Regions from separate parts of the Dactylosporangium sp. NPDC049140 genome, predicted to be linked through region 2. Evidence: riboswitches for the same ligand, from Rfam matches in the RefSeq annotation. Region 2 holds a riboswitch; the other holds the start of a gene.
The links. Region 2 has a riboswitch for cyclic di-AMP ahead of AB0B76_RS27005 (C39 family peptidase). Riboswitches for the same ligand answer to the same signal wherever they lie in the genome.
Positions count from the first base shown of each region.

Region 1 (7,266 bases), on a different contig from region 2:
CGAGCCTTTCGATCCGGCGCTCGTGCAGCCGTCCAGCATCGACGTGCGGCTCGACCGGTGGTTCCGGGTGTTCAACAACCATCTCTACACGCACATCGACCCGGCCATCCAGCAGGACGAGCTCACGTCGATGGTCGAGGTGGACGACGGCGAATCCTTCGTGCTGCATCCGGGGGAGTTCGTGCTCGCGTCCACGCTCGAGGTGATCACGCTGGGCGACCAGCTCGCCGGGCGGCTGGAGGGCAAGTCGAGTCTGGGGCGGCTCGGGCTGCTGACGCACTCGACCGCCGGCTTCATCGACCCCGGTTTCTCCGGGCACGTGACGCTGGAGCTGTCCAACGTGGCCAACCTGCCGATCCGCCTGTGGCCGGGCATGAAGATCGGGCAGCTGTGCATCTTCCGGCTGTCCTCGCCGTCCGAGCACCCCTACGGCTCGGCGGTGTACGGCTCGCGGTACCAGGGCCAGCGCGGACCGACGCCGAGCCGCTCCTGGCAAAACTGGCGGACCTGGCCGACCAAATGACGAAACACGAAGGGCGGGCCCGCAGGCCCGCCCTTCGTCAAAGTCACGCCACCCGGCCGTACCCGGATATCGGCTCAGAATCGATCTTCTTCATCTGTACGGGCTGGCTCGAGTTCGGTGCGTGCACCATCCAGCCGTTGCCGACGTACAGCCCGACGTGGTGTTTGTCGGAGTAGAAGAAGACGAGGTCACCGGCCTTGAGGTCGGCCCGCGCCACGCGCTTGGTGTCCTCGTACTGCCACATCGTGTAGTGCCGCAGGTAGGTGACGCCGACCTGCTTCCACGAGTACATCGTCAGGCCCGAGCAGTCGAACGTGTTCGGCCCCTCGGTCGCCCAGACGTACTTCTTGCCGATCTGCTTGCACGCGACCTGGGCGGCCTTGCTGCCCGGCGAGCCGTCGTACTGCTGCGGGCACGCGACCGGCGCGAGCGAGCCGGTGCCGGCCCCGCTGCCGTACGCCTGCATGCGCATGTCCTGCAGGGTCTTGATGTCGGCGTTGACCTGCGTCTCCTGCTTCGCCAGCGCGGCCTCCTGCTCGGCCTGCTGCGCGATGAGCTGGTCGATGGGGCCCTTCTTGGCGTCGTACTGCTGCTTGGCGACGAGAACGTCCTTGATCCGCGACTGCTCGTCCTTGGCCACCATGTTGAGCAACGTCATCTGGTCGACGAACGTGTCCGGCGACCCCGTGGTGAGCATGGCGTCGAGCTTCGAGACGCGCCCGTTCTTGTACTGCAGGACCGCGAACGCGCTCACCTTGTCGAAGGCGGCGTCCACCTGGGCCTTGAGCGGGGCGATCTGGTCCTCGAGCTGCTTCTGCTTGGTCTTGTTGGCGGCGAGCTCGAGCTTGAGCTTGTTGTGCTGCTCGATGACCGGCTCGATCTGGTTCCACTTCTCGTCGATCTGCTTCTCGACCTCGCCCGGCGAGGGGTCCGCGTGCGCGAGGCCAGTGATGCCGAGGGCGAGGGACAGACCGCCAAGGGTGGCGACGAGGAGCCGCAGCAGACGGGAGGGCCGCCTCGACCACCTCAGATGGGTCTCCACCGAGGAGTTACTCCTTCTTCCTGGCCGCCTACCGGGTTAGCTGACGGGTTCGGGCGGGAAGGTCGCCCTACCGCGCAATCGCGCGGATTCACCCCGATGGAACACGTGGGTCCCCGGTTCGAAATTCGACTCGACGGTGCCGCCTGGCGCACCCGGGTGGGGCGCGGACATCCAGCCGACCGGAATTCACGTTAAGGGCGCACCGTTCCCAGGTTCAAGTCGGAGCCCGATTGTCGTCCGATTTGTCCCTAAGGTCAGGCGATTTGAGTGACGAACACATCATCGATTGCGCCCACGAACTGATCGTTGTTCGCGCTGGTTCCCTTGCCGCCAATACACAACGGATCGTCGTTCGCTATCGACAGTGACGGCGGTACCGCGGTGCGTCCCGCTTCGGCGCCGTCCACGACCACCGTGAGCAGGGAGTTACCGCGCGAACACGCGATCCGGTTGCCACCGTCCATCGGCGATGGACCGTGCCGCGACGGCCACGAAAATTGCGCTCGAACCAGTGCCGACAATCACACAACCGGGCTGTCCGGCCTCGCCGTCGACCTGCAGTTTGAACTGACTGTCACCGACCGGGAACCCTTTCTGGTCAACATTGGCGCCTTTAGAAGTCTCATTCGGCTGAACCAGGACGGTGGCTCCGTACGTAATGGATCCGCGGCCCGGATTGAGAATCCGGCCGGACCACTCTGCAGGATGGTCCGGGCGCAACTCTTCGCACCGTAATGCTCACACCGCGGCGGAAAGTGCACCGCAAGTCCGCCGTCGTGGGCGACGGTGGAGAGCTGCCCGCCGCCCGCAGGCCGAGCCGCCCCGCCGCGTCGGTGACCGGCTCGCCGAGGCCGCCGTCGAAGGTGTACCGGATGCCGGCCCCGCTCCCGTGCGCCGCCGTTGCGCTCGGAGCCGGCCCCACTCCCGGCGCGCTGCCCATGCCGGGACCGGCCACGAACGGGCCGGCCCCGGCATCGAACGGGCCGGCCGAAGCGGCCGCGCCGGGCCGGGTGGACAGATCCGACGGGGCCGCCGCCCAGCGAACCGCGAGCCCGGCCACCACGACGAGACCGGCGAGCAGAGCACACAACAACCGCCGGCGGCGCATAACCGGACATGATGCCGCGAATGCCGTGATCCGCGCAGTCACTCGGACGGCTACGTTTCAAGGGCTAACGTTGCCGCTCGTGGCCCCCGAGGATTGGCGCAACGACACGCGAGCGTCCTACGACACCGTCGCGACCAGCTACGCGGACCTGGTCCGGGATGCGCTGACGAACGACGCCTACCTGCGGGCGACCCTCGACCTGTTCGCGGCGCTGCTGCCGCCGGGCGCCCGCGTGGCCGACGTGGGGTGCGGGCCGGGCCATATCACGGCGTACCTGCACGCGGCCGGCGTGGACGCCTTCGGCATCGACCTGTCCCCGGCGATGGTCGACCTGGCCCGTACGACGCACCCGGCCCTCGCCTTCGAGGTCGGCGACATGACCGGACTCGACCTGCCGGCGGCCTCGCTCGACGGCGTGATCGCCTTCTGGTCCCTGATCCACATCCCGGACGACCTGGTGCCGCAGGTGCTGGCCCACTTCCATCGGGTCCTGCGCCCCGGCGGCCGGCTGCTGCTGGGCTTCCACGTGGGCGACGCGCACCGGCTGAAGACCGAGGGTTATGGCGGCCACCCGATGCGAGTCCACGTCCATCTCCGCCCGCCGGCCAAGGTGACGGCCTGGCTGGAGGAGGCCGGCTTCACGGTCGAGGCCCAGCATCTGCTGGACCTCGCCGCGAAGACCCCGGGCGCCGCCGTGTTCGCCCGTCGGTAGAGCTCTCCCTACAGTCCGGTGAACCCTTCCCAGACCGAGGCCACGGGGCGGTTGGCGATCAGCGGCGACCGGCCGCCGTTCTCCGCCGTCACGTAGAGGTTGTTGGCGTTGGCGCGGATGCTGACGGTGCTGTTCCAGCCGGCCGACAGGTAGAACTTCTCCCACGCGCCGACGGCGGTGCGGTTGGCGATGAGCGGCGCGTTGCCGCCGTTCTCCGCCGTCACGAAGCGCTGGTTGGCGTGCGAGAAGAAGGCGACGTACCCGTCCCCGACCTCGATCTCGTCGAACGTCTCCCACGGGCCGGGCGCGCCACGGTTGGCGATCAGCGACGCGTTGCCGCCGTTCTCCGCCGTCACGTAGTTGTAGTTGGCCTGCGCCTCGATCGATATGTTGGTGGTCCTCGTCGCGTAGAACTGCTCCCACGGGCCGATCGCGGCACGGTCGGCGGTGAGCGGGCCGGAGCCGTTGTTGCCGCTGACGTACCGGTTGTTGGACACCGACAGCAGGCTGAACGACCCGTTCGCCCCGGCGATGACCTTGAAGCGGGACCCGTCGTCGCGCGCCGCGCCGTTCGCGGTCAGCTTGCCGGCCGGGTCGACGGTGAGGTACCTGCCGTTGATCCCGGCCCGGAACACCACCGCGCCGCCACCCACATCGACCTGGAACAGCGTCTCCCACGCCCCGGCCACGGTCCGGTTGCCGACCAGCGGGTCCGCGCCGGCCGTCTCGGCCGAGACGTACCGCAGGTTGCTGGCCGACAGCATCGAGAAGATGCGGGTGATGGGCTGCACCGAGATCTGCTGCTTCGCGGTCGCCTTCACGTTCAGGTCGTCGGTCACCGTCAGGGTCACGGTGTACGTCCCGCCGTGCGCGTAGTCGTGGAAGTTCTGGCCGCTCGGGGCGGTGCCGTCGCCCCAGTCGACACTGAAGCCGATGTTGAAGCCGAAACCGTGCTTCGAGGCCGACGCGTCGAACGAGACGCGGCTCGACTCCGGCAGCGACGAGAGCACGAGGTTCGCGGTCGGCGGGGCCGGTTGCACCGTCGCGATCGCCAGGCCCGCCGGGCCCTCGCCCACGTAGTCGGTCGTCGTCGTCGCGTTGGTGGCCGGGTCGATCACCGTCAGCGTGCCGTCGGTGTGGTTGGCCACGACGACGTGGGTGCCGTCGGCCGCCATCGTCACCGTCTTCGGCCCCTTGCCGGTCGGGACGGTCGCGATGACCTTGTCCGTGGCGGTGGCGAGCACCGACACGGTGTTGCCGAGCGAGTTGGACACGTAGGCGAGGCCACCGTCCGGCGTGACGGCGATGCCGAGCGGCTGGCTGCCGACGGGCACGGTCGCGGTGATCGTGTTCGTCGTGAGGTCGAGCACCGAGACGGTGTTGGCGGCGGAGTTGGCCACGTAGGCGCGCCGGCCGTCCGGGGTCAGCGCGACCGCGTGCGGCTCGTGGCCGACGGCGACGGTCGCGGCGACCGTGTTCGTGGCCGTGTCGATGACCGTCAGGTTGCCGCTGCCGGAGTTGGGCACGTAGACGCGCCGGCCGTCCGGGCTCACGACGAGGTGGTCCGGGTCGGTGCCGACGCCGATGGTGGCGACGACCGCGTTGGTGACCGTGTCGATCGCCTTCACCGTGTTGGACCCGCTCACGACGTAGATGCGGCCGCCGTCGGGGGTCATCGCGATGCCGCGCGGCTCGGTGCCGACGGCGATGGTCTTGACGACGGTGCTTGTCGCGGTGTCGAGCACCGAGACCTGGGCGGCGCCGTTTTCGGTGAGGTAGACCCGGCCGCCGTCCGGGGTGGCCGCCAGGCCGGTGGGGCGCAGGGCGACGGGGATGACGGTGAGGTACTCGTAGGTGTTCGCGTCGAACACGCCGAGATAGTTGCCGTCGGTGTCGGCAACGTAGATGACCGGCCGGGCCGCGGTGGCCGCGATGGCCGGAGTCACCGGGGCCACGAGCGTGACGGCCGCACCGACCGCCGCCGCCGTAATCCCGGCAAAGAGGGGTTTACGCACGAACGGATTATGGCTCGCAACGCCGATCGATGTTGTCCCGGCAAATCAGTCCAGTGGGGTCATGAACGACCAGAGGCCGCCCTCGGGGTCGCGGACGCTGTACTCGCGCACGCCGTAGGGCTGGTCCATCGGCGCGTACACGATCGCCGCCCCCGTGGCGGCGACCCGCGCATGGTGCGCGTCCACGTCGTCGACCAGGACCGACACGCCCGCGGTGGTCACGCCGAGCGTGCGCGGCGAGGCCAGACCGAAGTCCGGCGAGACCCGATGCAGCCAGATCACCCCGTCGCCCGCCTCCACCTCGGCGTGGAAGACGATGCCGTCGGGCCCCGGCTCCACGCCGTCGACGCTAGGTCCTCACGGTCCGTCAGGTTCAAGACCCGGGCGCAGAATGATCGGATGGTCGAGCGATTCGCCAACGACGGGCTCGAGTTCGAGGTCGATGATCTCGGGGACCCCGGCGCGCCCGCGGTCGTGCTGCTGCACGGGTTCCCGCAGGACCGCCGGGCCTGGGCCGGGGTCGCGGAGCTGCTCGTGGCCGCGGGGCGGCGGGTGCTCGTGCCCGAGCTGCGCGGATACGCGGAGCACGGGAGCCCGGGTTCGCGGCGGCGGTACACCCTGGACGTCCTGACGACCGACGTGCTCGCGCTGGCGCGGACCGCCGGGGTCGACCGGTTCGACCTGGCCGGTCACGACTGGGGCGCCGCGCTCGCGTTCCACGTGGCCGGGCGGCACCCCGAGCGCGTCCGCACGCTCACCGCGTTGTCGGTTCCGCACCGCGGCGCGTGGGCCGGGGCCGGGGCGAGGCAGCTGTGGCGCTCGGCCTATATCGGCCTCTTCCAGCTGCCGGTCCTGCCGGAGCTGGCCCTGACGCCCCGGTTCCTGGAGCGCCGGCTCGTGCGCAGCGGGCTCGGGGCCGAGCATGCGCGCCGCTACGCCACGGCGAAAAACCGAAGGGCGCTGCATTGGTACCGCGCGATGCTCGTCCCCGGCCGCAAGCAGTTCCCGCGGGTCACCGTGCCGACGCTCTTCGCCTGGGGCGACGGCGACGAGTTCGTCACCGAGCGGCTGGCGCGCCGCTGCGGGCGGTGGGTCGACGGGGAGTACACCTTCGAGATCCTGCGCGGCGTGCGCCACTGGATCCCCGAGATGCATCCCCGCCGGGCCGCGGAGCTGGTGCTCAGCCGGTGCCGCTGATCGAGCGCACGTCCCAGAGGTAGACCCCGTCGACGACCTGGGCCGGCGCCACGTCCGGGGCGACCAGCTTGTCGATCGTCTCGCGCAGGACCTTCTCGTTGTAGTACCCGACCGGCATCACCAGGTTGGTGGCCTTCCAGAACCGGATGTCCGCGCGGATCATCTGCTTCTGCTTCTCGGTCACCGCCGGCGAGGTGCGCTGCCGGATGACCCCGTTGAGGTAGATGATCGTGTCGCGGTAGCCGGGCCCGAAGTGCGCGAACTTGTCCTCGGGGTTGGTGTCGTTCGGGCCGAGGAAGTACCCGGCCGTCACCTTCACCTCGAAGTTGGTCTCGGTCGACCAGCGCATCATCTTGATGTTGTCGTCCCAGCCGCCCGGCAGCGGGGCCACCACCGGGTTCGGGGGCAGCTTCGTGCGCCAGTTGCCGTTGGTGAACAGCGCCGGCAGCGGCGGGCGGCCGTCGGCGGGCTGCGGGGTCGGGAACAGCGGCACCAGCGCGGCCAGCAGCGCGACGCCCCAGACCAGGGCGAGCTTCGGGCTGCGGCGCGAGGCCGGCTCGGGACGGCCGAGCGGGCGGGCCGGGGGCTTCTCGACCGGCGTCTCGCCGGAGGCGGCGGAGTCGGACGAGCCGGTGCCGACCAGCGCCGGCTCGGGCTCGAGCGCCGGAA
Region 1 is NZ_JBEZDS010000001.1:462,732-469,997, reverse strand. Features, by position in the region: gene dcd (dCTP deaminase) at 1-523, shown strand, start outside; gene AB0B76_RS02080 (NlpC/P60 family protein) at 567-1,565, opposite strand; cyclic di-AMP (ydaO/yuaA leader) riboswitch at 1,577-1,711, opposite strand; gene AB0B76_RS02075 (LamG-like jellyroll fold domain-containing protein) at 1,820-2,029, opposite strand; gene AB0B76_RS02070 (class I SAM-dependent methyltransferase) at 2,753-3,385, shown strand; gene AB0B76_RS02065 (cytochrome D1 domain-containing protein) at 3,394-5,400, opposite strand; gene AB0B76_RS02060 (VOC family protein) at 5,446-5,739, opposite strand; gene AB0B76_RS02055 (alpha/beta fold hydrolase) at 5,800-6,597, shown strand; gene AB0B76_RS02050 (hypothetical protein) at 6,581-7,266, opposite strand, start outside.
Region 1: another riboswitch for cyclic di-AMP. It lies ahead of AB0B76_RS02080 (NlpC/P60 family protein); the one in region 2 lies ahead of AB0B76_RS27005 (C39 family peptidase).

Region 2 (7,266 bases):
GGAGGAGGCGGGTCATCCTCGTGCACGAGCCGGCCCCGCCGACGCGGGCGCCTTGAAGGTTGCAGCAGCAGACGACAAGCAGGTGACAGCGCGGCCGTTACCAAGGGCTATATTGTGCGCCGATCTGCCCGATTTCCAGCCCGCCGAGGTGCTCATGGCCGCCGCCACGCTGCGTCGCCGTTTCAGATACTGGTTCGACCGGACGATGTCGAAGGGGACGTCGGCCCTCGTCGCTTGGCTGGGCCTGGCCTCCGTGGCGGTGGTGCTCGCCGGCGGGCTCCTGGTGTGGCTGGTCGACCCCAACCCGGCGGACGGCGAGCCCCGCGGGTTCTTCGCGTCGGTGTGGCAGGCCGTGCTGCATGCGCTCGACCCCGGTGACGTTGCCGGGGACACCGGCGGGCACTGGGAGTTCGTGGCCGTCGCGTTCCTCATCACCATCGGCGGCATCTTCATCGTCACGGCGTTCATCGGCGTGCTGACCACCGGCCTCGACGCCAAGCTGCAGGAGCTGCGCAAGGGCCGCTCGATCGTGCTCGAGACCGGTCACACGGTGATCCTCGGCTGGTCCGACCAGGTGTTCACGGTCATCGGCGAGCTCGTCGAGGCCAACGGCAACAAGCGACGAGCCTGTGTGGCCGTACTCGCCGACAAGGACAAGGTCGAGATGGAGGACGAGATCCGGGCGAAGGTCGGCGACCTGCGCAGCACGAGCGTCGTGTGCCGCACCGGCGACCCGCTCGACCCGGACGACATCACGCTGGTGAACATCGCCGAGGCCCGGTCCGTCATCATCCTCACCGGCTCGGGGCACGACCGCGACGCGCACCTCGTCAAGATGCTGCTGTCCGTCACGAAGGCCGAGAACCGGTGCACGATCGTCGGCAGCGTCGCCGACCAGTCGAACATGCCCGCCGCGCGCCTGGCCGGCGGTCCGGCCGCGTACCTCATCGACGCCACCAGCGTGGCCGCCCGCCTGATCGTCCAGACGTGCCTGCAGTCGGGGCTGTCCGTCGTCTACACCGACCTGCTGGACTTCGGCGGTGACGAGATCTACGTGCGGCACGAGCCGAGCCTGGCCGGGCAGCCGTACTCCGCCGCGCTGCACTCGTACCGCACGTCGGCGATCTTCGGCGTGCGCCAGGGCAACGGGACCGTGCTGCTGAACCCGCCGAGCGACTACCGCATCGCCGACGGCGACCACCTGCTCGCCATCTCCGCCGACGACGACACCGTCGTGATGGCGCCGCCCGCGCCGATCCACCATGAGCTGATCGTGGCCGGCCCCGACCCCGTGCCGGCGCCGAAGCGGGCCCTGATCCTCGGCTGGAACCAGCGGGCCGTCGGGGTCGTCGAGCAGCTCGACCAGTATCTGACGGCCGGCTCCGAGGTCGTCGTCGTGGCGCGGCACCACGACGTGTCGCTGAGCCTGAAGCGGCTCGCGGCCGAGGTGCGGAACCTGTCGCTGAGCCTCACCGAGGACGACAGCGCCGACCGGGCCGTGCTCGAGGCGCTCGGCATCGACGACTTCGACCACGTCATCGCGCTGTGCTACGACGACGTCGACCGGCAGGTCGCCGACTCGCGGACCCTCGTGACGCTGCTGCACCTGCGCGACATGGAGCAGAAGCTCGACGGGAAGTTCTCGATCGTCAGCGAGATGGGCGACGACCGCAACCGCCAGCTGGCCCAGGTCACCCAGGCCGACGACTTCATCGTCAGCGACAAGCTGCTGAGCCTGATGACGACCCAGGTCTCGGAGAACCCGCACCTCGCCGACGTGTTCGGCCGGCTGTTCGACGCCGGCGGCAGCGAGATCTACCTGAAGCCCGCCGAGCTGTACGTCCGCGCCGGCCACCCGCTCAACTTCCAGACGGTGCTGGAGGCGGCCCGCCTGCGCGGCGAGTCGGCGGTCGGCTACCGGCTGGCCGCGAACGCGCAGGCCGCGCCCGCGTACGGGATCGTGCTCAACCCGGACAAGGCGGCGAGCGTGACGTTCGCCCCGGACGACCGTGTGATCGTCCTGGCCAAGGACTGAACGGGCCCGACCTGGCCCGACCGTGAGGGCGGCAACAATGCTCCCCGAAACGTTGCCGCCGCTCACGGAGGTGGTTCAGGCCACGTAGCCGCGCGCCGCCGCCCAGTTGGCCAGGGCGTCCGTGGACATCCAGTACGTGCGCGGGCCGAACATGCCCGACGGGTCGGCGATGAGCACGGCGCGGCCGTGGTCGCGGTAGCCGACCAGGGAGATGTAGTGTCCGCCGGGGAACTCGTGGTAGGTGCCGGCCTGGTCGGTGGCGCCGCCCACGATGTTGGCGACCAGGGCCCGGCCGGTGCTCAGCGCACGGACGGCGTCGTACTGCAGTTCGCGCGCCTCGCCGGCCGAGGCCCGCTGGCCAGCGATGAAGCGGGCCTGGTACACCTCCTTGCCCAGAACGCCGTTCATTGCCCTGGTCACGTCGGCGACCGAGTTGGTGCCGTTCACCGTGGTGCCGAGGCGAGCGGCGACGTCGTTCTGCGACAGGTCGGCGCCCACCGACGTCAGCGCGATGCGGGTCGAGGCCGGGCCGCAGTAGTAGAAGTTGGGCTGGAACTGGAAGTCGAAGTTGACCGTGTTCTCGGCCGGCGCGGTGTCCAGCAGGTCGGGGGCCGGCGGCGTGGTCGCCTCCGGCTGTACGGGCGTCGCGGTGCTCAGCGCCGCGGTGCCGACGGGGTGCGCGTCGGCCGGCGCGGCGCCCCCGTTGAGCAGTGCCGCGGTCGCCACGGAGACCACCACCAGCGAGGCGGTCCCGAGCAGTGCGGGGATCGGGCGGCGAAACAGCGCGGTGAAGCGTTGGTGCATCAAGGCTCCTTCCGATGCCGTCTACCGGGTTAGCTGACGGATTCGGGCGGGAAGCACGCCCTACCACGACCTACGTGAGGAGGCCGACGGATTCACCCCGGGACTGCTTGGGTCCCCGGCTCGCAACGATGCGACTCGACGGGTCCGGGCCGGCGCCATCTGGCGATGGCAAACGACCAGCTCAGACACGTGGACATTACTGGTCGGTACATCCACCGGCCCACCCCGTCCGCCCCACCCCACCCCTCCTACAAATGCAGGCCTTCGACGGCGGACACCCTTGACAGTCCGACGTCCAGGCCCGGGGGCGGACATGGTGGTTGACACGATGGCCGCCCGGAATCAGGCTGGGTGGAACGAGGATGCCATCGCGAGGTGAGCCATGACGGCCCGGCCTACGGAGCCGCCCACCGCCGGCCCCCGTCCGCTGGCGGAGCTGCGCCGCGAGGACCGCGGCCTGCCCTGGCTCGGCCAGATCTTCGACTACCAGCGCGACCCGATCCGGCTCTACCGGCGCCACTGGGAGCACTACGGCCCGGTCGCGCCGTCGTACCTGCTCGGCCAGGACACGGTGTTGCTGCTCGGCCCGGACGCCTGCGGCGAGGCGCTGCAGAACCGGGACAAGGCGTTCGCCAACGAGCCGGCCTGGTCGCAGCTGGTGGGACCGTTCTTCCACCGCGGCCTGATGCTCATCGACTTCGACGAGCACCGCGGGCATCGGCGGATCATGCAGGAGGCGTTCACCCGGCGGCGGCTGGACGGCTACACCCGCCGGCTGCACCCCGCCGTCGAGCATGGCATGGCGAACTGGGAGGCCGGGCGGGAGTTCCGGGCGTACCGTCGCCTCAAGCAACTGACCCTCGACATCGCCGCCGATCTGTTCATGGGTGGGGCCCGCAACACCGGCCCGGCCGAGATGGAGCGGGTCAACCGGGCGTTCATCGCCTGCGTGCAGGCCGCCGCCGGAATCGTCCGGGCCGACGTGCCGTTCACGCGCTGGGGCCGGGCGTACCGCGGCCGGAAGGTGCTCGAGCAGTTCCTGCGGGGGTACCTGCCCGTCAAGCGGGCCGAGGCGACCGACGACATCTTCTCGGTGCTCTGTCACATCGAGACCGAGGACGGCGACCGCTTCTGCGACGACGACGTCGTCAACCACATGATCTTCCTGATGATGGCGGCCCACGACACGTCGACCATCACCATTTCCACGATGTTGCAGTACCTCGGGCAGCACCCGGCCTGGCAGGAGCGCTGCCGGGCCGAGGCGCTGGCCCTCGGACCGGCGCCGGAGATGGCCGAACTGGAGTCGCTCGTCTCGATCGACCTGGTCATGCGCGAGGCCCTGCGCCTGCGCGCACCGGTGCCGGTGCTGGTCCGCTATACCGTCAAGGACACCGTCGTGCAGGGCGTCCGCATCCCGGCGCGCACGCTCTGCATGCTCGGCCTCCAGTTCACCCACCTGATGGACGACTACTGGAGCAACCCGGCGGCGTTCGACCCCGAGCGCTTCGCGCCCGAGCGCCGCGAGGACCGCTCGCACCGCTTCGCGTGGGAGCCCTTCGGTGGCGGCGTGCACAAGTGCATCGGCCTGTACTTCGCCGGCCTGGAGGTCAAGGCGATCATGCACCGGCTGCTGCGCGGGTACCACTGGAGCGTCGACCCCGGCTACGTCGCGCCGCTGGACCACCACTCGTTGCCGTTCCCCAAGGACGGGCAGCCGATCGCCCTGTTCCGGAACTAGGCGCTGCCGGGCGGTTTCGCCTCACGGAACGGGTGGCCCGAGTCGGCCGCCACGCGAGCCGTTCAACCGAGCCGCGGACCCGGGCGCCGTCGGAGAATCGGTCGTACGCGTCGGCAGGAGGCCTCATGCGAAGACTGGCCACGGTGGCGACGGCCCTCACGATCGCCGCGGCGCAGACGTTCGCCGTGCCCGCGCTGTATGCCTGGGCCCACCGGCGAGACCACGCAACTGGTCGCCCCGACCCAGTACGGCGAGCGCCTGCAGCTCAGTGCGGACGCCGGCGTGCTGCTGTACACCTCCTTCCGGGGCGGCGTGACGATCAGCATCGACCGGACCGCGCCGTCGACCGGCGCCGCCGTGTGGTCGGCGAACCCGCAGTTCGTCGGCGGCAGCGCCATCCTCACCGCGACCGCCGGCGACGCGCTGTCCGGTGTGGCCGGCGGTGAGTACTTCATCGGCACGGACCCCGGACCCGGCCACGGCACGCCGATGGCCTACGGCGGCGGCCTTCTGTCCGCCTCGGTCGGGGCCGGCCTCGGTGTCGGCGTCCACACCGTCGGCGTGCGCGCCCGCGATGCGGCCGGCAACTGGAGTACCACGACGACGACCATGCTCGTCCTGTACGACCCGGCGTCGGGCCTGACGGCCACCGGCAAGAACAAGAAGGACCTCGTGCCCAGCCTCGCCAACGGCGACGTGCTGCCCGGCCTCGGCAGTGCCGGCCAGACCGACGCCGCCGACTACGGCTTCACGGTCCAGCACAAGCACGGCACGCTCGATCCCCGCAACGACTTCGCCTTCACGTACCGCACCGGTACCCACTGCGGCACCCCGAATGCGCAGGGCTGCCACACGCTCGCCCTGAACGCCGACGGCTTCGCCTGGCTCGTGGTCGACGGCCCCGGCAACTCCCGGGCCAGGTTCACCGGCACCGCGACGGTGACCGTCGACGGGACGACGACCGTGCACCCGTTCACGGTCGAGGCGATCGACGGCGACCGGCTCGCCCCGAGCACCGACGACACCCTCGTCCTCACGGTGTTCCCGACAGGGTCCGACCCGCTCGTCGCCGCGCCGCTGTACCGGGCATCGGGGTCGATGGCCAAGGGCAACAGCGTCAAGATCCGCTGAGCGGAACGGAAGTCCCGTCCGTTAGGCGATACCGGCCAGGTCATCGCCGTCCGCGGGCGTCGGACTACCCCTCGGGCGGCGTGAACTCGTACTTCCCGTCCGCGCCCCTGGTCAGCGCAAGCACCGCGACGACCGCGTCCGTGTTCAGCGGCCCGTAGATGTGCGGGAACGGCTCGTCCCAGCCGGGCGCGTCGTCGTAGCGCAGCGGCGCGGACAGCCGCTCCTCGTCGACGGCGAGCACGACCAGCCCCTCGTCCGAGCCATAGATCATGTTGGCCACCGGGGCGACCTGCGCGGCGGTACCGCCGTGAATGAACCCCTGCTCTTCGAGGGTGCGCCCCTTCGTCGACAGCCGGTACTCGCCCCGCTCCCCGGCCTTCTCCCAATCGGACGCAAACGCGATGTGGTAGATCATGTTGCGACAGCCTACGGGCCGGTTCACGCCCGTCGTCGATACGGCACCTGCGGCCGGCCTCATTCGCGCTCCGGCCGCCCGCCGGGCGGCCGGGGGCTGAGACCCTGGAGCACCGGCCGGCGGTCCGGCCCGACCACACGGTTGCGGCCGGCGTTCTTGGCCTGGTACGGGCGCAGGTCCGCGAGCGCGAGCAGTTCCGGGCCGACGCGACGCCGATGCTCACCGTGACCTGCAGGCCGGCCCCTCGGCCAGTTCGTCGCCCACCAGGCGGGCCATGCTCTCCTCAAGGGCCTCGGAGGTCTTACCCGTGGCCAGCAGCACCCGGGCCACCTCGCTGCGGGCGCGCGCCTCGATCGCCGGGTCGGCGCCGGCCCGGGCCAGCCCGGCGGCGTCGAGTGCGGCGGCCGGCGCGGCCGGGTACTCGTCGCGCAGCCGCCAGCACATCGCGACGATCGAGAGCGCCCCGGCCCGCGCGGCGGGGTCGTCGGCGGCGACGGCGGCGAGCTCGCGGGCCCCGTCGGGATCGGACACGGCGAGCCGTTCCCGGCTCAACCGGATGAGTTGCGCGGACGAGACGCCACCGGCAACCGCTCGCGCTTGCCGAGCCCACGTCCAGGCGCGCCCGCGGGGTATCGTAGCTCCTCGGTGTGCCGGGAAGTCTGGTCGGCGTCGTACTGTCGCCTGCGCCGAGGAGTCCCGATGCCCAACCGCCCCACCGGGTTCGTGCCGTGAACGACGTCTTCGGCTTCGGCGTCATCGTCGGCGTCGTCAGCGTCGCCGGCCTGCTCGCCGTGGTCTCCAACCGGCTCAGCGAACGGATCCGCGTACCGGCGCCGGCCGTCTTCCTGATCGCCGCCGCGGTCGCCTCCGACGTGATCACGCGGCTCGGCCACTTCCCGACCGTCGACGTCCAGCGGCTCGTCACCGTCATGCTGATCCTGCTGCTGTTCGACGGCGGGATGCACATCGGCTGGCGACGGTTCCGCGGCGCCGCCGGCCCCGTGCTGTGGACCGGGGTGGCCGGCACCCTGCTGACCACCGCCGGTGTCGCGCTGGCCGCGCATCTCGTGTTCGGCCTCGACGGACGGTCGGCCCTGCTGCTCGGGGTGGCGCTCGCGCCGACCGACCCGGCCGTGGTCT
Region 2 is NZ_JBEZDS010000017.1:170,936-178,201, forward strand. Features, by position in the region: gene AB0B76_RS27000 (NAD-binding protein) at 113-2,035, shown strand; gene AB0B76_RS27005 (C39 family peptidase) at 2,111-2,839, opposite strand; cyclic di-AMP (ydaO/yuaA leader) riboswitch at 2,843-2,990, opposite strand; gene AB0B76_RS27010 (cytochrome P450) at 3,222-4,580, shown strand; gene AB0B76_RS27015 (hypothetical protein) at 4,779-5,711, shown strand; gene AB0B76_RS27020 (DUF952 domain-containing protein) at 5,776-6,126, opposite strand; gene AB0B76_RS27025 (hypothetical protein) at 6,346-6,657, opposite strand; gene AB0B76_RS27030 (cation:proton antiporter) at 6,855-7,266, shown strand, end outside.